DNA from 4 places in the Roseibium sp. ROS1 genome. Region 4 is predicted to be linked to each of the others. Evidence: predicted binding sites of a transcription regulator. Region 4 holds the regulator's gene; each other region holds the start of a gene.

Region 1 (7,155 bases), 110 kb from region 4:
TCAAAACCGTTCGAGGCCAATGTTACGGTGACCTATCTGAGCGAAGACCTGGTTGCCGTTTCGAGCACCGCGCCGGTGTCTGTTGCAGCTTCCGACTTCGCCCTCGGTGGCGGTATCAAGAAGCTCGAGGAAGCCGCCGGCGTCGTCATCGTGCCATCGGCAACGGTCTCCTTCGATTTCGTCTTCGCCCGCAAATCGGGCGAAACGGACGAGGATGATGCCGACGACCAGACCCAGCAGGCGGCCGCTTCTCAGCCAGCTGCAAGCACCGCGCTTGAACCGGAAGGCAACCTGGACAACGAGGCTTGCACCGGCCGGTTCGAGATCCTGTCCCGCACGGACAACATTTACTTTCCAAGCGGCAGTTCGCAGCTTGATCCGCGAAGCCAGCCACTCCTGAACAGCCTCGTTGACATCATCATGAGATGCCCGGAGCTGACCATTGAAGTCGGAGGACATACCGACAGTGATGGCAGCGATACATCGAACCTGGCCCTGTCCGAACGCCGGGCGGGCGCGGTCAAGCAGTATCTTGTCTCCAAGAACGTTCCCGACAGCAGGATCAGGAGTGTCGGGTATGGCGAAAGCCGTCCCGTCGCTCCGAACACCTCCGCGGAAGGAAAGCAACGCAACCGGCGGATAGAGTTTGTCGTTGTCGAATAGGTCCAACATGCACCGCTTTGCAATCGCAATCCTCCTGGCACTGACAGTGACCATTGGCGCGCTGTCTGAGAGGGCTCACGCGGAACCGCGGCTGGCTCTGGTTGTCGGCAATGGCGCTTACACGACCGTGACGCCGCTGGACAATCCGGTAAACGACGCAAGCCTGATGGCCGACGCGCTGCGCAAGGTCGGCTTCGAGGTTACCCTCGTCACCGACTCCAGCCAGAACGAGATGATCACGGCGATTTCGCAGTTCGGCAGCAAGTTGCGAGCCGCGGGCGAGGACGCAACCGGGCTGTTCTATTATGCCGGCCACGGCGTGCAATCGTTCGGTGCAAACTTTCTCCTTCCGGTCGATATCGAACTTCAGGACGCTGCCGACCTCAGCCTGGTCGGGGTCCCTGCGCAGGCCGTTCTGCGGCAGATGTTCTCGGCACGGAACCGGACCAACATCGTCATTCTGGATGCCTGCCGAAACAATCCGTTCGTTTCCATCCCGGACCTCAGCGACAACGGTCTGGCAGAAATGAAGGCCCCCAGAGGCACCTTCCTCTCCTATTCCACCGCACCGGGCGACATCGCGCTTGATGGTATCGGCGGCAACAGCCCCTTCACCGAAGCGCTGGCCCGGCACATGCCGACACCTGGCATGCCCGTCGAAACCCTTTTCAAGGCGGTGCGGGTCGATGTTCTGAAGGAGACCGGCAACCAGCAGACCCCGTGGGATACATCCTCCCTCACCGTTGATTTTCAGTTTGTCCCGGCAAAGGCTCCCTCTGCCGAGGAAGTCGAGCTGCGCCAGATCTGGGACACGGTGAAACTCAGCAAGGACCCCTTGCAGGTCCTCCTGTTCCTGCGCGCGCACCCGGACAGCCGATACTCCGCAGAAGCCAGGGAACTCCTGACGGCTCTGATGGAGAAGGAAACGCAGCCCACCGCGCAGGCGACACCTGCCCCACAACAGGAATCCGAACCTGCCACGCCTCAGACAAGCGAGCGTGACATGATCGAAACAGCGCGCCGGGAGGGAACCGCAAGCGCCTATCAAACCTATCTGGACGCATATCCGAACGGTGCCTTTGCCGAACTCGCACGCCTGGAGCTGCAAACGATCGTCAACAAGGAGCAGAGCACGGACCCGGTCGCCAGTCAGCCGCTGCAGGAAGACGCGCCGGCCATCGCCGAGCAAGGCTCACCTGCCGCCGAGCCGGGGGAACCGTCAGCCGTCATAGCATTCAACGCCCCCCTTGCCATGGGAGAGCCGGATATCGCCACCCGAAGCATTTCGGAGCTGATCACCGGATCGCCGAAATTTCCACCGATCGAGGGCCTGCCGGAAGCGGTCTGGAAGGACAAGACTTGTGCCGCCTGTCATCAATGGGAGCAGGCGAACCTGTGCGACCAGGCCAAGACCTATGTCGCAGACAAGTCCAGAACCATCGAGAAACAGCACCCCTATGGCGGCACTTTCAAGAATGCGTTGCGGCTTTGGGCCGAACAGGGGTGTCCGTAACTTCGACGCCGGTTCTGTAGCGATCCGACGTGTTGTCGCGTGCTTCGGTTACCGCGATTTCGAGATCACCGCATAGTCCGAGTAGCCGGCGTAAAGGCGATGGAAAGAGGCAACTGCGCCGATGCTGGCAGCCAGGGCTTTCAACTCGCCTTCCAGGTCGGCTCGTGGAGATACGTGGAAGGATTTGAGCCAGGCAAACAGGACGCGCTTGAACCAGCCAGGCAAGCGTTCCTGCTGACCGAAATCGACCACGTGGATCCGCCCGTCCGGCGCCAGCCGCGCGGCACCTGCCGCCAATGCTTCGCGCCAGATCGGGATCATGGACAGCGTATAGGAATAAAAGACGCGGTCGAAAGCCGGAACACCAAAACCTTCCGTTGCCGCCGGGTTTGCGGCATCGCCTTCCACAAGCGTGATCCGGTCTGTCAGGCCTGCCTTGTCGATGTTCTTCTGGGCGGTTTCCAGCATGTTCCTGGAAATGTCGAGACCGTAGAAACGAACGTCCGGATAGGCTTTTGCAGCCGCAATCAGGTTCCGGCCGGTGCCGCAGCCAAGTTCCAGCACGACGCCGTCTCGCGGCGGCTGAAGCTCGCGGATCAGCTTGTCGCGCCCGAGCAGGTAGAACTTGCGGGTCAGGTCGTAAAAATGGCGCTGATGGCGATAGACGGCATCCATCAGCCGGGCTGTTTCGACGGCTTGGGTCATGACGCTATGTTTCCGTACGCAGGACGGCCAGCTTAGCCGTTGAACACATAAAGATGGAAGCCACCATAAATGGAGGAGCGGTCCTGACGGCCAAGCTCCAGGCTTTCCTCTTCCTCGTAGGTCCAGCGGTTCAGGATCTGGTCGGATACGCGGCCCGGCAGAAGTGTCGGTTCGGCAGCGGTGCGGAAGATGACCCGGGCACCTGGAAGCGCGGTCCGCGTTATCTCGGTCCAGAGTGCATTGAGCTGATGGTCTGTCATCCAGTCCTGGGCGTCCAGCAGCACATAGGCGTCAAGCGTATTGTCCTGAACCGACTGAAGGTGTTCGGTAAAATTGCGATTGAGCACACGGACACGGCCCGCACGCTGACGGATTTCCTCGAAATGCTCGCGCTTTAGGTATGGCGGCAACGGCCCGGCCGGCCCAGTGCTGTCCTGACCGCTTGGAGCATAGCCACGGCCGAAGGCCTGCCAGGCGAAATAGTTGTCCTGCATGGAGAAGTCGCAAGCGAGTTTCTCAAGCCGCTGACGCAGAACCGCAGACATGTCGCGTTCGGCACTGGCCGATACCAGGGCGTCATACTGCGCCGGCGGAATGCCGAGGCCGTAGAGCGACATCTTCTTGGACGTAGCCCAGCGCACCAGACGCTTGTCGAACAGCGGTGCCAGTGCAGTATCGAAGAAAGTGCGCTGTTCTTCCAGCGACCTGGTCTTGACCATGTGCTTCGGATCGATGCCATAGAGCCTTGCGACCAGGTGTCCCGCGCCGATGCAATAGCCCAGCAGACCGTGATGATAGAGGTCGCGCGAGAACAGCGTGATCCTCTTGCGGCCCCAATTGGCCATGTCACGGCCTTCCCAGTAGGCGACCGTTTCAGGATCGAGCTTGTCTTTCAGGAACCGCTGATAGGCGGCAACATTGGCCTTTTCGTCTGCTTCGCCGAAGAACCTGTAGAAGATCTCGTAATTCGGCAGATGCTTGGCTGCCGCCAGTTTCAGCCGGCCCAGCGCCACATGTGCACGGTTGAGGTCCACCGCAGTGATCTCGGCCGGATTTGCCGTCAGGTAGGACATGACGTTGCAGCCGCCCGACGCGATCGTGATCATTCGGGAGTCCGGCGTCAGGCGAAGAGCTCTCATGTCGACATCCGGATCTTCCCAGATCTGCGGATAGACAAGGCCCTTGAAAGCGAATGTGAACAGGCGCTCGAGAAAACCGTCCTTGGAGGTGGCTTCGGAACGGTGAACCGCATTCTTGAGACGTTTCTTCGATGCGGTAAGCGTGCTCTGCGCCATGTCTTTCTCCCGAGTCACCTGCGCCAATAAACTGCCTTCCGATACGTGACGGACGCGACAGTTTGGTGACGTTTGCGGAGAAACGAGCCGTTATCCGGATAATAAACCGCCAGTGAAGACCTGCCTCAGCAGTCAGGAGCGTCTTCGTCGATGGGAAGCCTTCCTCCCCAGCGGAAACGAAACAAAAAAGCCCCCGCCGAAGCGGGGGCTGTGTTTCCGTCCAGACCGTTGGGAGATCCGAACCTAGCGCGTGATAACCACGAAGTCGGTGCCAAGACCCGTGTTGCGGGTGAAGTTTCGGTCCGTGACCGTCAGGGACGAACCCGGGGTCAGCATCCTGGAAACTTCAAGCGCGACCTTCTTGGACATCTCGATCCGGTCGAGAACGTCCATCGACGCGCCACCGCGTTCACCTTCGGCAGATACCGCCATCCACTCGACCGACGAGTCACCGGGCTTGAAATCCATGGCAGTGAAAACGTGCGTTCCGATTTCCTGGTCGATATCCTTGATCGAGACAGGGGCGGAATAGACATCGCGGAACTTGCGACGGATCCGCAGCGTTGCATTCTTCGGCTCTTCGTATCCGGCATCGGCATGGATGCGGAACTCAAGCGCATTGGTCAGCTGACCGGTTACCGGCAGTTCGGCACCTTCCTGGTACAGGCTGATTGCTGCACGGGTCTTGCGGCCCATGACACCGTCTTCCGGACCGGCATTGAAGCCCATCTGGTTGAGCAGCTGTTGCAGCACCTGAATGCGGCTTGGTGCTTTCTGCGGCGTGATGATCATCCGAAGAGGCTGATCGAAATAAGGATTTTCCGGCTGTACTGCCGGCAGGTTAGCCTGCAGGGGCGCTTCCTGAATGGCACCACGCAGAGCCGGATCGGCTGCAATGGTCTCGTCCGTCAGGCTTGCGACCTCGGTTTCAGGCACATAGGGCTGCGGCAATACAGCGTGATGCACACCAAGCGGGTTCGCCTCGCCCCGTGTCACGACAACATGCATGCCGCGCTCGGTCATGCTGTAAAGCGACTGTGCAAATGCTTTCGGAAGACGAATGCAACCGTGCGAAGCCGGATAGCCGGGCAACCTTCCGACATGCAGGGCAATACCCGACCATGTCAGACGCTGCATGAATGGCATCGGCGCATTGTCGTAGAGGTTGGAAAAGTGCTTGCGCCTCTTTTCCAGAATGGAAAACACACCGGTCGGTGTGCTGTGGCCGCGCTTCCCGGAGGAAATCGACGACACTTCGATCAGATCAAGGCCGCGATAGACCTTGATCTTCTGCTCGTCCAGCGACACCAGCATGTGCAATGGCGGTTCGCTTGCCACATCCGTTTCCGGAGCGGCGTCACGCGCGAATGCGGCCGACATGGCGGCGAACGAAATAACTGCGGCACCGGTCAAGTTGAGCAGCGAGCGCTTGTGCCTGCTCCGGCTATTCATTTCCAATGACAACATCCCTGAGCTCCCCAACGCAAATACCCATAAAGCTCGATTAAAACTGTAACCAACATCTGTGTAGATCGGGTTAGGAAACACGGTTACTTATTGGTTTCCTTCGACCTTTCAGCCGCAAAGTCGCACATTACCCAGCTCGCGGCTGTTATTCACATCACATTTTGTACAGCTAGCAGCCGCAACGTGAACGGGGCCTGAATGGGGAAAACGGCCCATTCACGCCAACGGTTCCCGCAGAAGCGGCTTTTCTCAGGCTTTCAGTCCGTCCAGGAAACGGACGGGTTCGCCACGCGAGGGTGTCGTCAGCTCGCCGTCCCACATGACGCGCTGCCCGCGGACAACAGTGCCAACCGGCCAGCCGGTGACGTCCTTGCCGTCATAAGGTGTCCAGCCGCACTTGGAGGCAATCCACTCGTTGCGGATCGTTTCCTTGCGCTTCATGTCCACCACGGTGAAGTCGGCATCATAGCCGACTGCGATCCGGCCCTTGAGCGCCGTCTGGAAAAGACGGGCCGGGCCTGCACTGGTCATGTCGACAAAACGCGCGAGGCTGAGGCGGCCTGCGTTGACATGATCCAGCATGATCGGAACCAGCGTCTGCACACCGGTCATTCCGGACGGGGACGCCGGATAGGGCTTCTGCTTTTCTTCCAGAAGATGCGGGGCATGATCGGAACCGAAGATGTCGAGAATGCCCTGCTGCAAGGCCCACCAGAGACGTTCCGAGTGGCGCGGTGCACGCACCGGCGGGTTCATCTGAACCAGCGTACCCAGCCGGTGATAGGCTTCGTCCGTCAATGTCAGGTGGTGCGGCGTCACCTCGATGGAGGCGACATCCTTGTGGTCGATCAGGAAATCGACCTCCTCTGCCGTAGACAGATGCAGAATGTGGATCTTGGCGCCGGTTTCGCGCGCAATGCCCACAAGACGCTGGGTGCACTGGAGCGCTGCGATCTCGTCACGCCAGATCGGATGGGAGCTTGGGTCGCCTTCAACACGTTCTCCCTGACGTTCGCGCAGGCGGAATTCGTCCTCGGAGTGGAAGGCCGCCCGGCGGCGGGTTACGGACAGGATTTCCTTCACGCCCTGGTCGTCTTCCACCAGAAGGTCGCCGGTGGAAGACCCCATGAACACCTTGATGCCCGCTGCCGCCGGCAGTCGTTCCAGGTCAGGAATGTCCTTGACGTTATCCCGCGTTCCGCCGACCCAGAAGGCAAAGTCGCAGTGCATGCGGTGGTGTCCGCGCCGCACCTTGTCGGCAAGGGCTGCCTCGGAAGTCGTCAGCGGATTGGTGTTCGGCATCTCGAAGACCGCGGTGACGCCGCCCATGACGGCAGCACGGGAACCGGATTCCAGGTCTTCCTTGTGGTCGAGACCGGGCTCGCGGAAATGCACCTGGGTATCCATGACGCCCGGCAGGACATGCAGGCCCGTGCAATCGACCGTTTCGCCTGCCTGTGAAGCGTCGAAGGTGCCTATGCCGACAATCCGGCCGCCGCGAACAGCGACATC
Region 2 (7,155 bases), on a different contig from region 4:
CTGGCAGGTCGCCCCGGGGACTTTCAAATATCCCGGCGCCGCCCTTATCGGCCACAAAGAGACCGGCAGCGCTGCGGCCGACATTGCGCCTGCGGCAGGCGCAGTCGCCAAGCCGGATGAGGTCAGGTCCGTCGATTTTGTCATTCGCAGGATAGGAGATGCTCGGACTGCTTGGGTTCTCGAGAGCGGCGGCTTGCCCGCTGCCGCTGCAGGCGGTGAAGAAGTCTCCCGGCAGGGTGCCGACATCATGCCCCGCACTGCTGTTTGCATCGAGATCCTGAAGGATACCGGCCACGAATATCGAGTAGATACGCCAGCGACGGGTACAGAGTGGGCGTTTACGATCAAGCAGGCCAAGGAACTGAAAGGCGAACGTTTTGCGGGCTACGCGGCGCCGCGGTTTATTCACCTGATGGCGCAATCGGAGAACCTGCTGCCATTCATTTTTGGTCCGCACAGGGCTCCCGTTGCAATCCCGGCCTGCCGCGATGAAAACGGCGTTTGGCAGACATATGAACCGGCCGATATTCGGCGCATGGGATTTACGCAAACGGCCCGCCGGTTTGCTGAGATCGACCGGGAGCTTACGAAAATCGGCGACAGCACACTTGCCTACCGGATCGACTTCCGCCGCAAGCTGACGATCCAGGACTTCGGCAGTGAGGGTTTTCTTGTTTTGTCGGGCGCGGGCGGCAAGCATATTTGTGCCGCTTGTCTTCCGGTAGCGGAAGCGACCGCGCTTGTAATCGACCAGACCCTTTACTGGCAGGTGGTCAAGGACGAGGCCGAAGCATGGTTTCGGACCGGCATTCTCAACAGCGCCGCACTTACCGATGCTATCCTGCCCTTCAACCCCGAAGGTGATTTTGGGCCGCGCCACATACACACCCTGCCATATCGGCTGATACCGCCCTATGATCCAGGCAATACTGACCACTTGGCCATTGTGACGTTGGCAAGAGACGTTGCTGCCGAAGCGGCCACTGTTTTTGCGGGCGATCCCTATATTGGTGATCCAAATCGTTCCCTCCCGGTTCGTCGGAAAAAACTCCGCGAGAAACTGTCCGCGTCTGCGAATTTTCAGGAGCTCGACCGGATTAGCGGAATCGTACTCGGTATAAATCCGAAGACCGGGGGGTGAACGATGCCGATCAAGAAGTTCCTGAGCGTAAAAAATGTCGGCCGGTTGATAAACTGCGCGCAGAAAGGGCCTGAGCTCAACCGGTTCAATCTCTTCTTTGCGGAGAACGGCCGCGGAAAGACAACGCTTTGTGCGGTATTGCGATCGCTCGAAACGGGCCAGCATGAACACATTACCGAACGCACCACGATCGCGCCGGTAGCGAACGATCCTGAAGCATCGATCCGGCTAAGTACCGGCAATACGATATACACGGCCCAAAGCTGGTCGAAGACCCTTCCGGAAATAGCGATTTTCGATTCTACATTTGTTTCCCGGAACGTTCATGCCGGAGAGTATGTAAGTCGCGATCATCGTACGAACCTGTTGCAGGTCATTATCGGTGAGGCAGGCGTTCAACTAGCAAATGCCGTCAACAAACTTGATGAGGATATTCGGGAGAAGAACTCCGAAATCGGCAGGGCCAAAAAGGCAATTCAGCCGCACCTGCCGAATGGTGTGAAGCTGGAGCATTTCCTCGATCTGGCTGAAGATACTGACATAGACGCGAAGATCACAGCCAAGACGGCAGAACTTGAAGCTGCCAAGCAGGCTGAACAGATTAAGACGCGCGCACTGCTCCAGAGGCCGGCAGTGCCTTCACTCCCCGCCGAATTCGAGGCCGTTCTCTCAAAGACGCTGGAAGATGTCTCTGCCGACGCCGAAGCCCGATTGAGGGAGCATATGACGCGCCACGAAATGCACGAGCACGGCCAAAGCTGGATATCGGAAGGGCTCGGCTATTTTCGTGACGATGTCTGCCCCTTCTGCGGGCAGAACACTAAAGGTCTTGATCTCATCCAAGCCTACAAGCAGTTCTTTTCCGACTCCTATGCCACGGTGATCGAAGAGATCAATCAACTGGATAAAGCCCTGGATGCAGCCCTCGGAGACACGCCGCTTGCGAGGCTGGGCACTTTGGTCGCCAACAATGAAAGCGGAATTCAGTTCTGGAAGCGATTTGCCACGTTCGAAGTTGCGGAACCGGATTTTGAGAATGCGATCGCAGTACCGGCTAGAACGCTTCGCGAGGCGGCCCACACGTTGATCGAAAGCAAACGCAGGAGTCCTCTGACCGCAATCGCGGCAGACCAGCCGTTTCAAACGGCTAAAACGGCCTACGACGAAGCAGCCGACATTCTCAAGGCCTACGACACGCAGATCGTGGCGGCGAACGAGGCGATTTCCGCGCAGAAAGAAAAAGCCAAGTCGGCGAATCCGGCGGCCGTGGAAAAGGAGATAGCAGGGCTCAGGCTGATAAAGCTCCGGCATGATCCGAAGGTGAAGCCGCTATTCACCGAATATCAGACACTGAACGCTGACAAAAAGAAGCTCGATGAGAGCAAATCAAAGGCGAAGGACAAGCTTGACGGTCACGCCGATAAAACGATCAGCGCATACGAGAAGACCATAAACAAGCTGCTGGACGGGTTTGGCGCGGGCTTTTCGATTACGAACAGCAAGAAGACCTATGTCGGCGGCACGCCCTCAAGCGTTTACCAGATTCTCATCAACAAGCATGCCGTCGATCTCGGCGACGGGAGCACGCCGTCCGGCCAGCCGTGTTTCCGGACGACACTCAGCGCCGGTGACAAAAGCACGCTGGCGCTCGCATTCTTCCTCGCTCAACTCGACCACGATCCCAACAAGGCGAACCGTGTCGTCGTTTTCGATGATCCGTTCAACAGCCAGGATCGCTCGCGCCGGGAACGCACCGCCGAACTACTGAAGAAGTACGGCCGAGAGTGCGCGCAGCTCCTTCTCTTCTCGCATGATCCGCATTTCCTCAATCTCGTCCATTCCAAGCTGCCGAGGGCGGAGCGGCATTGTCTGCAGCTTTCACGCGCACCGGACAATGCGACCACAATCGAAGAATGGGACGTGGAGAAGGAGACACAGGACGGTTATTTCAAAGATCATGCGGCCCTGTCGTCGTACCGCCTGAACGGTGCGAAGGAATTGATCGATATTGTGCGAAAGATCCGGCCGGTGCTGGAAGGCTATCATCGGTACAGGTTTCCGCATCAATTCCCGGACAATGAATGGCTTGGAGACATGATTAAGCGGGTCAGGGATTCAAACGGTGCTCATCCCATGCATCCCGCCCTTGAAGAGCTGGAAAGCATCAATGACTTCTCGAAAAAATATCACCACGACACCAACCCCGGAAAGGCTGACAACGAACCGATAAATGACGGAGAACTGCAGGGTTATGTGCAAAGAACATTGCTGATCGTCGGGGGGTACTGAATGACCGAGGCCCGTCACACAGATCGCGAAGATGGTCTGAGGCGAGCGTGCCACATCGAAGCTTTTAGCTAATAAACGCCAAATTTGCAGCCGTTTAATCGCATCAATCTTTTCCAGCGCTAGGCAAAAGTTCCACAATAAGCAGTATATGTTAGGTTATATCGTTGCTTGGATTTAAGAGTTGCGAGCGGTTCTGCTCGCGAGCACGAAGTTCCTTTAAGAACTTCTCTTGGTGTCCGCGTAGCTGTTGTTCAGATTCAGCGGTTCTGTTCGTTTTGGAGAGTTTGTGTTTCGATCTTACCTTCCGAGCGAGTGCTATCGATCGAAAAGCCATTTCATAAAGCGGCTTCAAGGTTATGTCTGGATCAGCCCCATCGGGGTCCATATCCATGCCAATATTGAAGTTTATGCCATCATTGATCGCCGCGATTTCTGCAGGAAGATTCAGAACTTCGTCGGCGACACCCTGGTTGATGTAGATCCAAGCGATTGGATCATCCGGATAAGCAACAAGTTTTGGAAATCCTGCAAAGTTGTTGCCAGCCGCGCCGTTGCTACCAATGTGGAGGTCAATGTCGTAAATTCGGTCGGCGCAGGCACGGTAATAATTCTCAAGAATTAACGCGAGCCTCAGCGCGAGATATCTAGCTTTACGCCGCCGCTCCAGATGCTCAAATATTTCCTTCACACCACCGCCAATCAAAGCGCTGATCACACCGGCGAGCCCACCCACCTGAAGAATCTGAATCCAACTTATTGTTTGGCCATTCATGCTAACCTCTTAGCGTTTATCGCTACACTATATTTGATGCACCGATCGCGAGAAAGGTAACCGACAATTCGGAGTGCTCATGATCAATGTTTAACTTTAAAGATTTCTTGGAAAGATTGGGCCTTGCCCCTAACACCGTGCGTCTAATGAGACACGATCATCGTGGCATGTCACATTGGCGGCGCGGGTTAGTTTCGTTCGCCAGCTTCGCCAGTTTTCAAAAACAAAATCCCTCCCCTTACGCCGGCGCCACAATTGCCAGTCATTTCATACCAGGTCCTACTTTGTCAGACGGCTCCGCTACGGCGATGTTTCTGGGCTCAACCCGAATAGTGGATCAATGGCAGTGGGACGGGGTTCGGCTACCCGCATTTCAGGATGAGCTGGTTCTCGAAAGCGAACAAGGCATTCCAGATCTCGATGCGTTCGATCTGGAATGGATTGAAGAAGGGCAGGAATTTTCCGAACGCATTCTGATCCGATGGGGAGCCCCGTCCTCGACGCGGGCCTGGTCCCAATGGAGCAATCGACAACCGAAGGAAATTCTGGAAATCCGATTGACTGCACACGAGCCGCCGTTCCCAGGATTTTCAGGCTTCATGCGCAGGCTGAGTGAGATCGCGTATTTGCCTCAATCCTGGCAAGCCGCATTGGCATCGGTGGGAGGGGTATATGTAGCGGCTTGCCAACATAAGCGCCTCTGCTCGCAAACATCGGCATTTTCTGCTCGAATTATCTGACAATGGAGCGGGCGTCGTGCTCACGCTCTTTGCCAATGTGCTCGCAAACATCCGGGTCTGCTTGCAAACATCCGCCACGTGCTCAGATTAATTGCCAGCGACGGCATGGTCAAACCGGGACGCCTGCCTGTCGTAGTTGCTCGGTCAGCTGACGGGAATATTCGGGATCAAGGGTGCCCGCCAGGAAGGCGCGGATATACGGACATGCGCTGTGGCTTTCCCTCCTTGGCGCTTCGGGTGCAGGAGGTTCTGCAGCATGATCCGTTGTCAGGGCATCTCTTCGTCTTCAGGGGCCGCAGATCGGATATTTTGAAGATCATCTGGCATGATGGTCTGGGCGCCTGCCTTTTTACCCGGCGGCTGGAGAAGGGCCGGTTTATCTGGCCGAATATGGGATAGCATCCGTCAAGGTGGTGTAGAATTGGGACCGGGCCGTCATGATCAGGCGGCTCTGGGTGAAATTTCTCCATCGCAGCTACGCGAGGAGGTAGAGCTGAGTTTAAGTGCTGTCATTGAAGTTTCACGAGCCTGATAAACGGACGTCATATGTCGCCCATAGTGATGCAAATATTCAATCGATGCACCACTAACGATCAGGATTATTGTGATGCTGGCTCTGAACGGAGTTGCCGTGACCTATGCCAACGGCACCCAAGCTTTGAAGACAACGACATTGACGTTCAACCAGGGTCAGTTCGTCGTGCTCCTCGGTAGATCCGGCGCAGGCAAATCTACCCTCATCCGGACACTCAACGGCTTGGTTGCGCCGACGTCTGGTTCGATCACTTCTAACGATATTGGTGCTCTGGATGCGGAAACTAAGCTTCGCATTCACCGAAGGCGAACTGGGATGATATTCCAGCAGCACCAACTCATAGGGCGCTTGAGCGCGCTCGACAACGTCATGACGGGCCGCCTGGGCTACCACTCTGGCTGGCGTACGTTGTTCCCTATGCCGCGTTCGGATCGAAGGCTGGGGTTGGAATGCCTTGAACGCGTAGGCCTTCTTGATAAGGCTCTCGTCAGGGCGGATCAACTATCCGGCGGTCAGCAGCAACGGGTGGGCATTGCGCGCGCGCTGGTCCAGAAGCCCCAACTGGTCCTTGCAGATGAGCCCGTTGCAAGTCTGGACCCTGAAACGGCTGTCGAGGTCCTGTCGCAGCTTCGCGAAATATGCACAGCCGACGGCATCACTGCTGTGATCAGCCTTCATCAGATCGATCTAGCTCGCCGGTTCGGCGACCGGGTCATTGCTATGCGCGACGGGGAAGTGGTTGCGGACGCCGCTGTCGACGAACTGACCGATCAAATGTGTGCGTCGATCTACCGCAGCGCCCCAAGAAATCCGACCACAACACAAGATTTGTCCAACTACGAGTATGATCAACCTTTAGCTGCCATGGAGGCCGCATTATGAAGAAGCTTCTGTCCCTCGCATTCCTCGCCGTTCTTGGCTGGAGTTCGTTGGCGCATGCTGGCTCAAATCCAGAGACATTGCGCGTCGCGTTGCTACCGGACGAGAACGCCGCCACTGTCATCAAAAACAATCGTCCTCTCGAGGAGTATCTTGAGAAGACACTCGGTCGGGAGATTGAACTGATCGTAACGACCGACTACTCGTCAATGATCGAAGCGATGCGTTTCGGCCGGCTTGAGTTGGCTTATTTCGGGCCGCTCTCTTACACGCTCGCGAAAACCAAGGCTGATATCGAGCCTTTCGCAGCACTTATGAAGGATGGCGAAACTACCTATCGCGCTGTAGTTGTCGCCAATGCAGAGGCTGGCATCGAAAGCCTTGAAGATGCAAAAGGGAAAAAGGTCGCGTTTGGGGACGTGGCTTCCACCTCAAGCCACCTTATCCCGAAATCTATGCTGCTTAAGGCCGGAGTTGAGGCTGGAAAAGACTATAGCGAGAACTTCGTAGGGTCGCATGATGCCGTGGCTATTGCAGTGCAGAATGGCAATGCTCAGATTGGCGGACTTTCGTTGCCCATCTACAATTCAATGGTCGCTCGTGGCACCATTGATCCTAAGAAAGTTATCGCCCTCGCCGAGTCCGATCCGTTCCCGCAGTACCCCTGGACCATGCGGTCGGATCTTGACACTTCGTTGAAAGAGGCGATCACCAAAGCCTTCATCGACCTTAAAGACGAAAAGGTATTGGCATCCTTCAAAGCCGATGGGTTCGCTCCGATCGATGACAAAGCCTACGA
Region 3 (7,155 bases), on a different contig from region 4:
GTAGGCGTTGATTGCAAGCGGCCAGCTGACCCAGGCAAAAACGCCTGCAAACACAGCAATGACGGCATAGGAGAACACGTCGAGAACCACTTTTGGCAATCCCGTCAGTTTTTCGCTGAAGATGTCGACGGCGACGTGGCCCTTCAGGTGCAGAAGGTAAGGTCCGGCCAGCATGAAATGCGGGCCGAAGATCAGCGTGCTGGCTTCCATGGCCCACACCGTCGGCGCATCGAACAGGTATCTTGCGACCACTTCGAAAAGCAGGATCGGCACCACCGCGAAGATGAGCGCCGCCGCAAGGAGGAAGAACAACCGGTTGACGCCGGTGACGATGGAACTGACGGATTTCATGAAGCTGAGCATTTGCCGATCGAAAGGACGACCGGACGGCAGACGGCAGGGAGGTGCCGTCTACCGTCCGGTGGGAGGAAGGGTCAGATCAGCCCGAGGGCTGTCATGAACTCAATCTGGCTCGCGAGCACGCGATTCGCCAGATCGTCTTCCTTGGTAGCCTTTTTCCAGGACTCGACAGCCTTGGACCGGTTGGCCGCGACATCGGCCGGGTCGAGCTGGATGATCTCGACGCCTTGTTCGCCGTATTTCTTCAGGACATCGACATTCTGCACCATGATATGCTGGCGCAGCGATCCGGAGATCTCCCGAGCCGCAACGGCAAGCGCTGCCTTGTAGTCGTCCGGCAGCGCGTCATAGGCGCCCTGGTTGGCGACATAGCTGGTGGCGGTGGTCGGCTGGTGCACGCCCGGCAGGATGATGAACTTGGCGACTTCGCCAAGGCCTGCTTCGTAGTTGGCGGTGAGATCGCCGCGGTCGGCAAAATCGATCAGGCCTTTTTCCAGCGCCGTATAGACTTCCGCCGTCGGCAGCGGGGTCACGGAAACGCCCTGGTCGGCCATGACCGCGGAAGCGAGCCCGACAAAGCGACCCTTCTTGCCGGCCATGTCGGCGATGGTTTCCATCTTGACGGTCGAGTGGATCGGCTCTTCGCCATAGACGGTGGGGGCAATGTAGAAGAGACCGGCCCTTGCATAGGCTTCGCGGGCGAGATCCAGACCACCCTTTTCGTAGAACCAGGCTTCATACTGGTCGGACTCGGGGAAGCCGAACGGGATGGTGGACGTGAAGGCAAATGCCGGGATCTTGCCGGCTTCGTAGCCGTCGAAGGTCTTCATCAGCTGGAAGGCGCCGGCGCGAACGGCATCGAATGCCTGGTTGGCAGGCACGAGCTGGCCGGCGGAGAACAGCGTGATCTTGAAGTTGCCGTCGGTCAGTTCGCTGACGCGCTCGACAAACTTCTTCTCGAATTCGAAAGGTGTGGTGCCGGCGTCCCAGAGAGCCTGCATGCGCCACTCAACCGCATCCTGTGCCTTGGCCGCAATCGGTGCTGCGAGGGCGGTGCCGCCAACGGCTGCACCTGCAAGAAGGCTGCGTCTACTTACTTTGGTCATTTTTCCCTCCCAAGGAAATTGCCATTTGCTGGCGTAATGGGGCAAACTGTCATAAAAATGATTGGGACAATCAAGGGACAGTTGTCGGATTTATGGGCAGCACTGTCCCAGTAAATTTTGAGGGACAATGAGGGTTACGGGTAGCGGTCGGAAACTGTCTCGCGTCGATCAGATCGTCGAGAAAGTCGCGCTGATGCTGGAGGCAGGGGCATACAAGACGTTTGAGCGGTTGCCTTCCATTCGTCAGGCCGCGCGGGAGAACGGCGTTTCGAAAAACACGATGGCGGAAGCTTACGACCGGCTGGTCGCCCGGGGGCTACTGGAAGCGCGGGCCGGCTCCGGATACTACATGTCACAGGTCGGACCGGCTTCCAAGACCCCGCCAGCGCCACATGTCACGGCTGCGGTTGACGGCATGTCGTTGCTGCGGGAGCAGTTGGAACAGCATTATGAAGTGCGTCCGGGAGATGGGCGCCCGCCGCCGTCGTGGATGGAGGGGGCGGAGCTGCGCCGCCATTTCGCCAACGCCAAGACGCCTTTTCCCGAAGCGATCGAATTCGGCTACGGCAGTTCGTGGGGATATGGTCCGTTGAGGGACCGGCTGCGGATGCAGTTGCTGGAGCGGTCGATCCCGGCCGATCCGCAAGGACTTCTTTTGACCCATGGCGTCAACCATGGCCTGGATCTGATCATCCGGCATCTGACGGAGCCTGGCGATACGGTTTTTGTCGATGAGCCGGGCTATTATCCGCTCTTTTCCAAGCTGACCTTCGCCAAGGTGCAGATTGTCGGTATTCGGCGGGACAGGGACGGTCCGGACCTGGAAGACCTGACCGCCAAACTCGCTCTTTACCGGCCGAAGATGTTTGTCACCCAGTCCCACGGCCACAATCCGACCGGCGGTTCCCTGTCACCTTCGCGGTCATTCGGGTTGATGCAGCTTGCCGAGCGCTGGGGGTTCCTCCTCGTTGAAAACGATGCGCTTGCCGATATTCTTCCGGCCACGCTGCCAAGGCTGGCGGCGCTGGACCAGCTGGAGCGAGTGCTTTATCTCGGCACCTTTTCCAAGACACTGTCGGCCAGTCTCAGATGCGGTTACGTGGCTGGAAATCCGGACATCATCCGCCAGCTTGCCGATATCAAGATGCTGACGGTGGTCAATTCATCCGACCACGTCGAACGCTTCGTGTTCAATCTGATGCAGGCCGGCCATTATCTGAGACATCTGCGGCGTCTCAGGAGCCGAGTGGAAGATGCCTACAAGGCATCCTTCGGGACACTGGAGGCGATCGGGTTGTCTGTGCGGGAGTGCTCCATACCCGGGTTCTATCTCTGGGTGGAGTTTCCCGATGATGTGGATGAAAGGGAACTGTGCGCCGCTGCCAGCAAGCAAAGTATCTTCATTGCGCCGGGCGCCGTCTTCTATCCGAACCGCGAGACCCGGCAGAAACCGGCAATGCGGGTCAATGTGGCCTATGGAACCGATGCGCGGTTCCTGTCGTTCCTCAGGGATTTTCTGAAGTAGTTTGAAAGCAGAAGAACAGGCAGGTCCACAAATGAAAAGGGCCGGCATAATGCCGGCCCTTCAGTTGCCCTGATGTTTGACTCACTAAATCTGGTTGGCCAGTAAAAACCCCGGGGGGCTGGGGGGCTAATGCATTCCGCGGCTTCTACGGGCCATACCCATCAGGGTATGATCCTAATATGGGTGTCTAAAATGGCTGGCCAAGGGCTGGAATGCGGCAAAATCAAGGAAATTTATGCATTCTTTCTTGGCAAAGTGCCGTTGCGTTCGTTTTTGCACTTCTTCCCGTAAAACTTATTGGCAAAATTACTCTGGTTTCGGACCTCTGTCTGTCAATATGACGTTGCGGGCTTGCCAGAATGGCTAAAGAAGACGCATCATGACAGCCAGGTGACAGGCGTCTCCCGACGATTCTCTTGTCGGTTACCTGTCAGCAGCGAAACCGCGAACGGAATGGAGGCGGAATGAGCGAAGCCGACGACAGCGCGTTTCAGCGTGGTGCGGGTGCAAGCCCGTCGCCACAACATCAACCGGCTCCCCCTCCCAAACCCATTGTTGCATTCAACAGGCGCGAACTCGATGTCATTCTGAGGCTCTACGGGCGCATGGTCGCCGACGGCGAGTGGCGAGACTATGCCATCGACCTCCTGAAGGACCGGGCAATCTTCTCCGTGTTTCGCAGATCTTCCGAAATGCCGCTTTACAGGATCGAGAAGGACCCGAAGCTGGCCCGCCGCCAGGGCGCTTATTCGGTCGTGGCGACCGGGGGCATGATCCTGAAGCGTGGCCACGATCTGGCGCAGGTGTTGAGGGTTCTGGAGAAGAAAAAACATCTTCGGGTGGTCGACGCCTGACCAGGCATCCGGTCAGTCAGCTGATGGCCGGGTGAGGTTCATTTCCCCTGCGTTGATCCGGTCACAGGTATTTCCTTGATGGTGGCGTCAATGACCGGCCAATGCTGGTCGGTTACCGGCTGGCCGCGGACCGGACGATTGGTTCGACCAAACCTGGCAGCGCAGTGTTCTGCCGCTTCATTCCATTGATTTGCGCAAGGCTGGCGTTGACGCCCATTGACGCAAGTGTAAGCAAGCGATGTGTCGGATAGTCGTGCGGCCACAAAAAAGCCCGGCACAAGGCCGGGCTTTTCCGTTTGTTCAGTTTGGCTGCGCTTAGTCGCGGTTGCCGAACAGCTGCAGCAGCATGATGAACAGGTTGATGAAGTCGAGGTACAGACGCAGCGCGCCCATGACGGACTTCTTCGTAGCGACTTCACCGCTGTCGCCTTCGTAGTACATTTCCTTGATCTGCTGGGTGTCGTAGGCGGTCAGGCCGGCGAACACCAGAACACCGATCACGGAGATGGCGAACTGCAGGGCGGAAGATGCCATGAAGATGTTGACCAGCGACGCGATCACGATACCGATCAGGCCGATGAACAGGAACGAGCCCCAGCCGGACAGGTCCTTCTTCGTGGTGTAGCCGAACAGGCTCAGCGCCCCGAAGGTACCGGCGGTGATGAAGAAGACCTGAGCGATCGAGCCCGGGGTGTAGACCAGGAAGATCGAGGACAGGGAGATACCCATTACGGATGCGTAGACCAGGAAAAGGGTCCGCGCTGCGCCGGCACTCATGGACTGAATGCGGAAGGACAGCCAGAACACCATTCCGAGCGGTGCGAGCATGACAACCCATTTCAGCGGGCTGCCGTAGATGGCAACACCCAGCTGGGTGAGCATGCGGCCGTTGCCAAGGCTGGCGACAGCAGAGTTCGGATCGGTGGTCGTTGCAAGCATGACCGTTGCCAGCGCAAGAAAGCCGGTCAGCGCAAGGCCGATGGTCATGTAGTTATAGACGCCCAGCATGTAGGAGCGCAGGCCCTGATCGATGCCGGCCTCGGCGCGTGCGCCGGCGACGGTATACGCGCCTTGAGATTGACGGTCATAGGTCGACATGGTCGTAAAAATCCCCTTCTAGATAGACGTGCGCATGCAATCGCGCATGCAACACAACTCCCTCAACATATGGGAAAAGCCTATCCCGAGCACAAGTCGAATTCGATGAAAAATTCGTAATCTTTGCGCTCAGGACGTATTATTTGAACCTATCCTTAAAAACTGGCTCAGATTCAGTCGTATTATTTCATGGCTTTCAGTCGGGATTCGATTTGCCGGTCGCAGGTGCCGCCGGGGTTGCGAACGATTTCTTCCGACGCGAAATCGAGGATTTCCTTGTCCGGATCTTGCATCTGCTCGACAGTCACACCGGGTTTGAACCACTGCAGAACCGCATAGTCGCCGCCGGCATCGGTGAGGAAAGCGATCGGCTTGCCATTTTCGGTGATGCCCATGCGGCCGACGCGGACTTCCGCAATCGATACCTTGCGCGCTTCGCCGTCGATGGTCAGCCGGTTTTTCGACACGTTCAGTTTCTTCAGCTTGGAACCTTCAGTGCCGACCCAGTTACCGTAGAAGCGCTTGCCTTTTTTCTCGACGGAAAGGCAGGAGTTCTCGAAATTCGGGATGGAAAGACGGACGGCGGAAACCTCGATCGGATCCTCGCCCTTGGGCGCCAGCGTGTATTTCATCGCGTTGTCGCCGGTCCGGTACACCCGGATGCCGACCGGCGTATAGCCGGAATCGTTCATCGAACGGGTGAAGAAATCGAACTGGTTGGCGTCGTTGGTGCCGGCCCGGCGATAGAGCCAGCGCTTCGGCAAACCGTTTTCGAAGACCAGCCAGTCACTGACGACGAGACCGCGCGGGCCTTCCGGCGTGTTCAACTGCCAGACCCCGGTATGAAACGGGCTTTCCGCCGACGCGGCAGGGGCGAAAGCCATAGCGGCAACTGCGGACAGGGCTGCGGCCCCGGCAATGGTCTTCAAACGAATTTTCGGGAGAAACTTGAACATGGAATGGCCCCTTCTTAACAAACTGCCCGGAGCTGAACCGGATAGCCAAGATCAATTCAGTATGCAAGTTGTGTGGAGCTGAAGTTTGTCGCGATTTGGTTGTATTTCAGGATTTTTTCCTGAACGAAGTTTGCCAAGAGCTGTGGGCGCCGGATCGAAATAGATCAGCGCCTGCCAAGAATTCGTTCGATCTTGTTTTCGGAAGTCTACCGGTTCACCGGAAATAGCCTTGCTGATCAAAGGAGGCACGACCGAAGCCGGCAAACGTCCTTTGATCAGCTATTTCCTGTGCGCACGTTGGCCGCTACAGCAGCTGACCGCATTTTGCGCTAGAGATTTCGCAGGACAGGTGCGGGCTTTTCACCCAGCACTCGCCATGTGCCGATGAGGCCGAAACCCACCGTCAGCACCAGCGCGATGAGCGCGGCACCTGCTGCGGTCACCGGCATCATCACGAACGACCCATCCATGATCTGCGTTATCACGTACCAGGCGGCGACCCCTCCGGCCAGCAGGGCGAACACCGCCGTTGCAAGGCCCAAAATGGCGTATTCGAGTGCATAGGCGAAGATCAGGCGAGCCCGCGTCGCACCAATGGTTTTCAGAATGACCGCATCGTAGATCCGGCTGCGATGACCGGCGGCAAGTGCACCTGCCAGAACCAGAACGCTGGCGATCAGCGTGATCGAGCTTGCGCCGCGGATGGCCCAGGCAAGCTGTGCCACCAGATCGTTGACCTGAGAGATCGCGTCCTTCACCCGGATTGCCGTCACTGTCGGAAAGGCGTTCGAGACAGTCTTCAACAAGGCAAGTTCCGTCTCTTCCGGCACATCGTCGTCCCAGCCAAGGGTCATCAGATGGGCATGCGGGGCACCGGCAAAAGTGTTCGGAGAAAACACCATTACGAAATTGATCGCGAGGGACTGCCATTCCACCGTACGCGTGTTGGCAATTTCCGCCGTGATTTCCCTGCCGAGCACATTGACCGTGATCCGGTCTCCGATCTTGAGGCCGAGATCGGTGGCGGCCTCTTCATCGAAGGACACCAGAGGAATGCCTGTGTAGTCCTCCGGCCACCAGGAGCCTTCTTCCAGCTTCGAGTTCTTGGGCAAGCTTGCGTCATAGGTAATGCCGCGGTCACCGCGCAGCACCCAGCCAGAGCCTTCCTGGGCGGGGACGAACTTGTCGGCTGCAATACCGTTCAGCGAGACAATGCGCCCGCGCAGCATCGGGACGCTTTGCAGGTTGGCGTCGGA
Region 4 (7,155 bases):
GTGGCTGATCTTCCAGCCCATCATTCTTGACAGTCAGGTTTCCTCCAAGATTTCCGAAGAGACCATTGCCGCAAGTTCGCTCGACCTCGTCATGAGCGACGTCGTACGTGTTGCCGAGGGTCTCGACCTTGCCGTTTCTCAGGGCGCCATGTCGGCCGACATGGCGTCTTCCATCCGCACCGATCTGACCGACGTGCGCAGCCGTCTCGGCGAGATAGGTGTCGCGCTCGGTTCAGAAGTGACCGCCGAAACGTTGCGGGCCGCGCAGACATACCGCAGCATCTCGGGTACAGGCCTGCTGTTGCGGACAATCGGCGTTCTGGCGGTCGGCCTGATCGGTTTCGCTGTCGGTGTTCTGCGCACCAACAAGGATTTCCGTGCCCGCAACGTCGTGGAAACGGTCGTCCGCTATATCCTGATTGCAGCAGCCTCGATCGCCATCCTGACAACTGTCGGCATCGTGCTGTCGCTGATCTTCAACACGGTCGAGTTCTTCCGGCTCTATCCGGCTGCTGATTTCTTCTTCGGCCTGACCTGGGCGCCGAGCTTCGGCGGTGGATCGGAGCTGGGGATCGTGCCGCTGATCTGGGCGACCATGTATATCTCCCTGATCGCACTTGCCGTTGCCGTACCGATCGGTCTGTTCGCTGCCATCTACCTGTCTGAGTATGCAACGCCGCACGTACGCGCCGTCGCCAAGCCGCTGCTTGAGATCCTGGCCGGTATTCCAACCATCGTTTACGGTCTCTTCGCGCTGCTCACAGTCGGCCCGCTTCTGATGAACGTCTTCGGCTCCGGCGGTGCGCTTGGCGTAAGCTGGATGTCCGGTGCTTCCTCGGTGTTCACCGCGGGCGCTGTCATGGGCATCATGCTGATCCCTTTCGTGAGCTCGCTTTCCGACGACATCATCAACGCTGTGCCGCAGGCCATGCGTGACGGATCGCTCGGACTTGGTGCCACCCATTCGGAAACCGTGAAGCAGGTCATTCTGCCGGCGGCCCTGCCGGGGATCGTCGGGGCTATCCTGCTGGCGGCCTCTCGCGCCATCGGTGAAACCATGATCGTTGTGCTGGGGGCCGGCGCTGCGGCCCGGCTCAGCATGAACCCGCTCGAAGCGATGACCACCGTAACCGCGAAGATCGTCAGCCAGCTCACCGGCGACGCCGACTTTGCCTCCCCGGAAGCCCTTGTCGCCTTCGCACTCGGCATGACCCTGTTCGTCGTGACCCTGGGGCTCAACATCGTCGCGCTCTACATCGTGCGCAAATATCGGGAGCAGTACGACTAATGACCGACACGACCCTTACGCCACCGTCGGGCAAGACCAGTGCTCCGACCCCGCACAAGACCACGTCGATCCTCGAACTCGATCCGCTGACCAGAAAGCGCAACGCCGCTGAAGCGCGCTTCAAGCTCTACGGCATCATTGCCATCGGCATCGGCCTGTTCTTCCTCGTTGCGCTGTTGTGGGCAATCCTTTCCAACGGCCTTGGCGCCTTCAGCCAGACGTTCCTGAAGGTGGATGTCCCGCTCAATCAGGAGCAGATTGCCGAAGCGGAAAAGTCGGTGGTCAAGACCTCCAAGTACCGGGCCATCATTGACGACGCCTTTGCCAAGGAACTTGCCGGTCTCAACATCACCACCGACATGTCGGCAAAGGACCTGCAGAAGCTGTTCTCCTCAGGGGCTGCCGCAACGGTTCGTGACTATGCACTTGCCAACCCGGACAAGATCGGCACGACGGTAACCTTCGAGCTGATCGCCTCATCCCGTGTCGACGGCTACCTGAAGGGCCGCGTCAAGCGCGAGGATCTTGCCGAAGACAAGAACCTGGATGCCGCACACCTGGATCTGGCTGACCAGATGCAGTCCGCCGGCATTCTGGAGAAGCGCTTCAACTGGGCCTTCATCACCGGAACCGATGCTTCCGACAGCCGTCCGGAGCAGGCCGGCATCGGGGCGTCCATGATCGGGTCGCTGTTCATGATGCTGGTGGTGCTGTTCCTGTCGCTGCCGATCGGCGTGGCCGCTTCCATCTACCTGGAAGAGTTCGCTCCGCAGAACAAGTTCACAGATCTGATCGAGGTGAATATCTCCAACCTGGCCGCCGTTCCGTCCATCGTGTTCGGTATTCTCGGTCTGGCGGTGTTCATCCAGTTCATGCATCTGCCGCAATCCGCACCGCTGGTCGGTGGCCTGGTGCTGACGCTGATGACACTTCCGACGATCATCATCTCCACCCGCGCCTCCTTGAAGGCCGTTCCGCCGAGCATCCGCGATGCGGCCCTTGGCATTGGCGCCTCCAAGATGCAGTCGATCTTCCACCATGTCCTGCCGCTGGCCATGCCGGGCATTCTGACCGGCACGATCATCGGTCTGGCACAGGCGCTTGGGGAAACCGCTCCGCTGCTCCTGATCGGGATGGTCGGTTTCATCGCCTCCAATTTCCCGGACGGTGTGGCTGCCGGTTTCTTCTCTCCGAACTCGGCCATGCCGGCCCAGATCTACGAGTGGGCGAAACGTGCTGACCCGGCCTTCTATGAACGCGCTTGGGGCGGGATCATCGTGCTGCTGGTCTTCCTCATGACCATGAACATTATCGCTATCATCCTGCGCCGCAGGTTTGAACGCCGCTGGTAAGGATTGCTCCGATGAACGAGATGCCGAATTTTGAACAGGCGAAAACCATGACCGACAGCAAAATTTCCGCGAACAAGGTGCAGGTCTATTATGGCGATACCCACGCCATCAAGGACGTGGACATCGAGATCCAGCCGCGGTCCGTGACTGCCTTCATCGGTCCCTCCGGATGTGGCAAGTCGACGTTCCTGCGGACGATCAACCGCATGAACGACACCATCGATATCTGCCGTGTGGAAGGGTCGATCAAGATCGACGGTGAGGACATCTACGATCCCAAGGTCGATCCCGTACAGCTGCGCGCCAAGGTTGGCATGGTTTTCCAGAAGCCGAACCCGTTTCCCAAGTCGATCTACGACAACATTGCGTACGGTCCGCGGATCCATGGTCTGGCCCGCAACAAGTCCGAGCTTGATGAAATCGTTGCCTCCAGCCTGCAGAAGGCCGGGCTTTGGGAAGAAGTCAAGAACCGTCTGGACGAGCCGGGCACCGGCATGTCGGGCGGTCAGCAGCAGCGTCTGTGCATTGCCCGTGCGATTGCCGTCAGCCCGGAAGTGATCCTGATGGACGAACCGTGCTCGGCGCTCGACCCCATCGCGACCGCGAAGGTGGAAGAGCTGATCGACGAACTGCGGGAAAACTTCACCATCGTGATCGTGACCCACTCGATGCAGCAGGCTGCCCGTGTGTCTCAGCGTACCGCGTTCTTCCACCTGGGTATTTTGGTTGAAGAAGGTCTGACGGAGGACATCTTTACCAATCCGAAGGACAAGCGTACGCAGGACTATATTACGGGCCGCTTCGGCTAAGCATTTTTTAGGTTTCTGAAGGGGACACAGGATGTCTGAACATACAGTCTCGGCTTACGATGACGAACTGACGGCCATGGCCGGCAAGGTTGCCGAAATGGGTGGTATTGCCGAAAAGGCTTTCGCCGATGCGGTGTCCGCGCTGGTGTCGCAGGATCTGGAGCTTGCCAAGGCGACGATCAAGGGCGATGTCCGTCTGGACAGCCTTTACAACGAACTTGAAGTGAAGCTGATCGAGCTGATCGTCCGCCGCCAGCCGATGGGGCAGGACCTGCGTGAAATCACTGCCGCAACGCGCATTGCCAATGACTTGGAGCGTGTTGGCGATCTTGCCAAGAACGTTGCCAAGCGCGTCATCGCCATCGACAGCGACTTGCAGTCCAAGAAGCTCGCGATCGGTGTGGAGCACATGACGGAACTCGCTCTTTCGCAGCTCAAGCAGGTGCTGGATGCCTACGCCCGCAAGGATGCGGAAGCCGCCCGCCGGGTTCAGGAAGCTGACGCCGAAGTCGACGCGATCTACACATCGATCTTCCGCGAGCTCCTGACCTACATGATGGAAGACCCGCGGGTCATTACCCAGTGCGTCCATCTCTTGTTCTGCGCAAAGAACATCGAGCGCATCGGCGATCACGCGACGAACATCGCCGAGAACGTCTACTACATGGTCACTGGCGAGCGTTTGCCGGAAGACCGGGCAAAGGTCGACGAAACAGGCGCGGTCTGACCCGCCGGTAATCGTCGGATTTGCAGAAGATCTTAACGGCCGGCGCTTCGGCGCCGGTTGCGGTAATTGGAGCGAGATGTATGCCGAAGGTGCTCATCGTTGAAGACGAAGAACCGCTCAGCCTTCTATTGAGATACAATTTGGAAGCGGAAGGGTACTCGGTCGAGTCCTGTGTCCGGGGTGACGAGGCGGAAATCCGCCTGCGGGAAAGCCTGCCGGATCTGTTGCTGCTCGACTGGATGCTGCCGGGCCTGTCCGGAATTGAACTGTGCCGCCGCCTGCGGGCGCGCGAAGACACCGAGCGCCTGCCGGTCATCATGCTGACGGCACGCGGTGAGGAAGCAGAGCGCATCCGCGGCCTGTCGACCGGTGCCGACGACTACGTGGTCAAGCCCTTCTCGGTACCGGAATTGATGGCCCGCGTGCGCGCCATCCTGCGCCGGGCAAGTCCGGAAGTGGTGTCCAGCATGTTGCGATCCGGCGATATCGAACTGGATCGCGAAACGCACCGCGTTCGCCGCAACACCAAGGAAATACACCTGGGGCCGACGGAATTCCGCCTGCTGGAATTCCTGATGACATCGCCTGGCCGTGTCTTCTCCCGCGAACAACTGCTGGATGGGGTCTGGGGTCACGATGTCTACGTGGACGAACGCACTGTCGATGTTCACGTCGGTCGCTTGCGCAAGGCTCTGAACAAGGGCAAGGCGAAGGATCCTATCCGTACCGTCCGTGGTGCCGGATACGCCTTCAATGACCAGTTCACCTCTGCCACTGCCTGAGCGCAACTTGCAGAATGGAATTAAGGAGCCCGCTTTCAAGCGGGCTTTTTGTTTCTCAGCGGTTATGTGCCTTTCGCGGAACAAGGTTCTCTTCTGCGACCACCCCATCAGATGTGTCGGTGTCGGGGCTGATCCTGCGGTCCCTGTCGTGGCGGAGCGGTCAAACAAGGTTTGATTTGATGGAACGGAAACGACATGGATCGGTGCCAAGAACAAGCCGTGGGAGGTCACTGGTCGGGGTCGGGCATCTGGTCAATGGAAGGCCCAAACAAAAAAAAGCCCGCCAGATGGCGGGCTTTCTCATGAATTGGTTAGGTGCGAGGCTATCAGCCTGCCTGAGCCATCGTCTTGCGATCGCGGCGGCGGTCGGCGACCGGCTGATACGCGATCTTGCAGTGATGAGCGCAGTAGGGGACGCCGGCATCGGACTGGCGGCCGCAGAAGTAGAAGTCGTCGGTCGCCGGGTCGCCAATCGGCCATTTGCAGGTCCGCTCGGTCAGCGTCAGGATGGTTGCGCGCTGCGAGATCGGAACGAGCTCTGCAATCGGCTCTACGCGCGGCTTGGCGGCCACCACTGGTGCAGGCGAGATGTCTGCTTTAAGGGCCGTCGCGCCGATCGACTGCGGATGTGACGTCGTCGGTTTCTTCGGCGCTGCACCCGTTGCAGGAGCTGCGGTGCGCGGCCGGCGCGGCTTGGCGCTTGAAGAGGTGGACTTGGCGCGGCCGGACAGGCCAAGGCGGTGCACCTTGCCGATCACGGCGTTACGGGTAACACCACCCAGTTCGCCTGCGATCTGGCTTGCGCTCAAGCCGTCGCCCCAAAGCTTTTTGAGAAGCTCAACTCGTTCGTTTGTCCAACTCATTGCCGCACCCTTTAGTTTGACCGTCCTGCGGCCATTAACCCCGTGTTAAGCATGCGCAAGCACGCTTAATGCTGGCAGATCTAGTGCCTCTTGGTGATTTGCCTCACGAGATCTCGTGTCTGATTGCTGAGAGGTTACAATAACGTTAATTTGTCAGGCAACCACTCGACCCAAACCAGTTGGGGATGAAACGACTTTTCCCCAATTATGGCGAGGTCATTGAGAATTTTATGAAATCCGCCCTCTGCGGCACATGAAATGTCTTGTGCGCCATTTCCATTGACAGTGCATGGTACCGGCAGTGTATAAGAAAGCCGCTGCGTGCCGCCTCATCGGGGCGGCACGTTGCGTTTTGGCCCTTCGGCATCTTTTCAAGGTGACGGCCCGGCGTCGGGGCGACGCAGGGACAGCAGGGGCGTTTAAAGGAGACAAACGAGGTTATGTCCGCGACTGCACTATTCGGAAATTACGCAAGATCGAACCTGTCTTTCGATCATGGGGAAGGCGTCTGGCTGGTTACCACCGATGGCCGACGATTCCTCGATTGCGGTTCCGGCATCGCGGTCAACGCACTCGGTCATGCCCATCCGCATTTGGTCAAGGCGTTGCAGGATCAGGCAGCCAAGCTGTGGCATACCTCCAACCTGCACCAGATCCCGGATGGCGAACGGCTGGCGCAGCGCCTGTGCGCGGAAACCTTTGCCGACAAGGTGCTGTTCGTGAATTCCGGCGCGGAAGCGATGGAAGCTGCCATCAAATGCGCGCGCCGTTATCATTATGACAACGGCAACCCCGAGCGGTTCCACATCGTGACCTTCGAAGGCGCTTTCCATGGCCGGACCATCGCGACCATCGCGGCTGGCGGCCAGGCGAAATATCTTGAGGGCTTCGGCCCGAAGGCTCCCGGTTTCGATCAGGTGCCGGCAGGAGACCTGGATGCGCTGAAAGATGCCATCGGTCCGCAAACGGCCGCAATCGCGATCGAGCCCGTGCAGGGCGAGGGCGGTATCCGCGAAATTCCGACCGATTTCCTGCGTGCGCTGCGCAAGATCTGTGATGACAACGGCATTCTGCTGATCTTCGACGAGATCCAGACCGGTGTCGGACGGACCGGCAAGCTGTTCGCTCACCAGTGGACGGGCGTGGAACCGGACCTGATGGCAATCGCCAAGGGTATCGGCGGCGGGTTCCCGATGGGCGCATGTCTTGCAACGGCAGAAACGGCAGCGGCGCTGTCCCCCGGGACCCACGGCACCACCTTTGGCGGCAATCCGCTGGCCATGGCAGTCGGCAATGCCGTTCTGGATGTCGTTCTGGAAGACGGGTTCCTGGAA

The links. The regulator PhoB, encoded in region 4, activates phosphate uptake and scavenging genes when phosphate is short. The targets are predictions, from matches to a motif close to TGTCATNNANCTGTCAT.
Region 1: a site for PhoB is predicted at 4,231-4,247, ahead of ACYQ6M_RS18945 (BtaA family protein). Genes of this name have one in related genera too.
Region 2: a site for PhoB is predicted at 5,450-5,466, ahead of phnC (phosphonate ABC transporter ATP-binding protein). Genes of this name have one in related genera too.
Region 3: a site for PhoB is predicted at 3,371-3,387, ahead of ACYQ6M_RS24680 (DUF2794 domain-containing protein). Genes of this name have one in related genera too.

What each region holds. Positions count from the first base shown of each region.
Region 1 is NZ_BAAGIG010000003.1:607,758-614,912, forward strand. Features, by position in the region: gene ACYQ6M_RS18930 (OmpA family protein) at 1-663, shown strand, start outside; gene ACYQ6M_RS18935 (caspase family protein) at 671-2,176, shown strand; gene ACYQ6M_RS18940 (class I SAM-dependent methyltransferase) at 2,225-2,881, opposite strand; gene ACYQ6M_RS18945 (BtaA family protein) at 2,914-4,176, opposite strand; gene ACYQ6M_RS18950 (L,D-transpeptidase) at 4,420-5,628, opposite strand; gene ACYQ6M_RS18955 (dihydroorotase) at 5,893-7,155, opposite strand, start outside.
Region 2 is NZ_BAAGIG010000009.1:37,560-44,714, forward strand. Features, by position in the region: gene ACYQ6M_RS29440 (hypothetical protein) at 1-1,141, shown strand, start outside; gene ACYQ6M_RS29445 (AAA family ATPase) at 1,145-3,430, shown strand; gene ACYQ6M_RS29450 (hypothetical protein) at 3,582-4,202, opposite strand; gene ACYQ6M_RS29455 (hypothetical protein) at 4,289-4,942, shown strand; gene tnpB (IS66 family insertion sequence element accessory protein TnpB) at 5,147-5,341, shown strand; gene phnC (phosphonate ABC transporter ATP-binding protein) at 5,550-6,359, shown strand; gene phnD (phosphate/phosphite/phosphonate ABC transporter substrate-binding protein) at 6,356-7,155, shown strand, end outside.
Region 3 is NZ_BAAGIG010000004.1:404,414-411,568, forward strand. Features, by position in the region: gene ACYQ6M_RS24665 (TRAP transporter small permease subunit) at 1-351, opposite strand, end outside; gene dctP (TRAP transporter substrate-binding protein DctP) at 435-1,466, opposite strand; gene ACYQ6M_RS24675 (aminotransferase-like domain-containing protein) at 1,594-2,991, shown strand; gene ACYQ6M_RS24680 (DUF2794 domain-containing protein) at 3,456-3,845, shown strand; gene ACYQ6M_RS24685 (Bax inhibitor-1/YccA family protein) at 4,161-4,943, opposite strand; gene ACYQ6M_RS24690 (hypothetical protein) at 5,126-5,899, opposite strand; gene ACYQ6M_RS24695 (ABC transporter permease) at 6,229-7,155, opposite strand, start outside.
Region 4 is NZ_BAAGIG010000003.1:493,372-500,526, reverse strand. Features, by position in the region: gene pstC (phosphate ABC transporter permease subunit PstC) at 1-1,288, shown strand, start outside; gene pstA (phosphate ABC transporter permease PstA) at 1,288-2,640, shown strand; gene pstB (phosphate ABC transporter ATP-binding protein PstB) at 2,688-3,449, shown strand; gene phoU (phosphate signaling complex protein PhoU) at 3,481-4,176, shown strand; gene phoB (phosphate regulon transcriptional regulator PhoB) at 4,257-4,958, shown strand; gene ACYQ6M_RS18410 (GcrA family cell cycle regulator) at 5,285-5,821, opposite strand; gene ACYQ6M_RS18405 (acetylornithine transaminase) at 6,262-7,155, shown strand, end outside.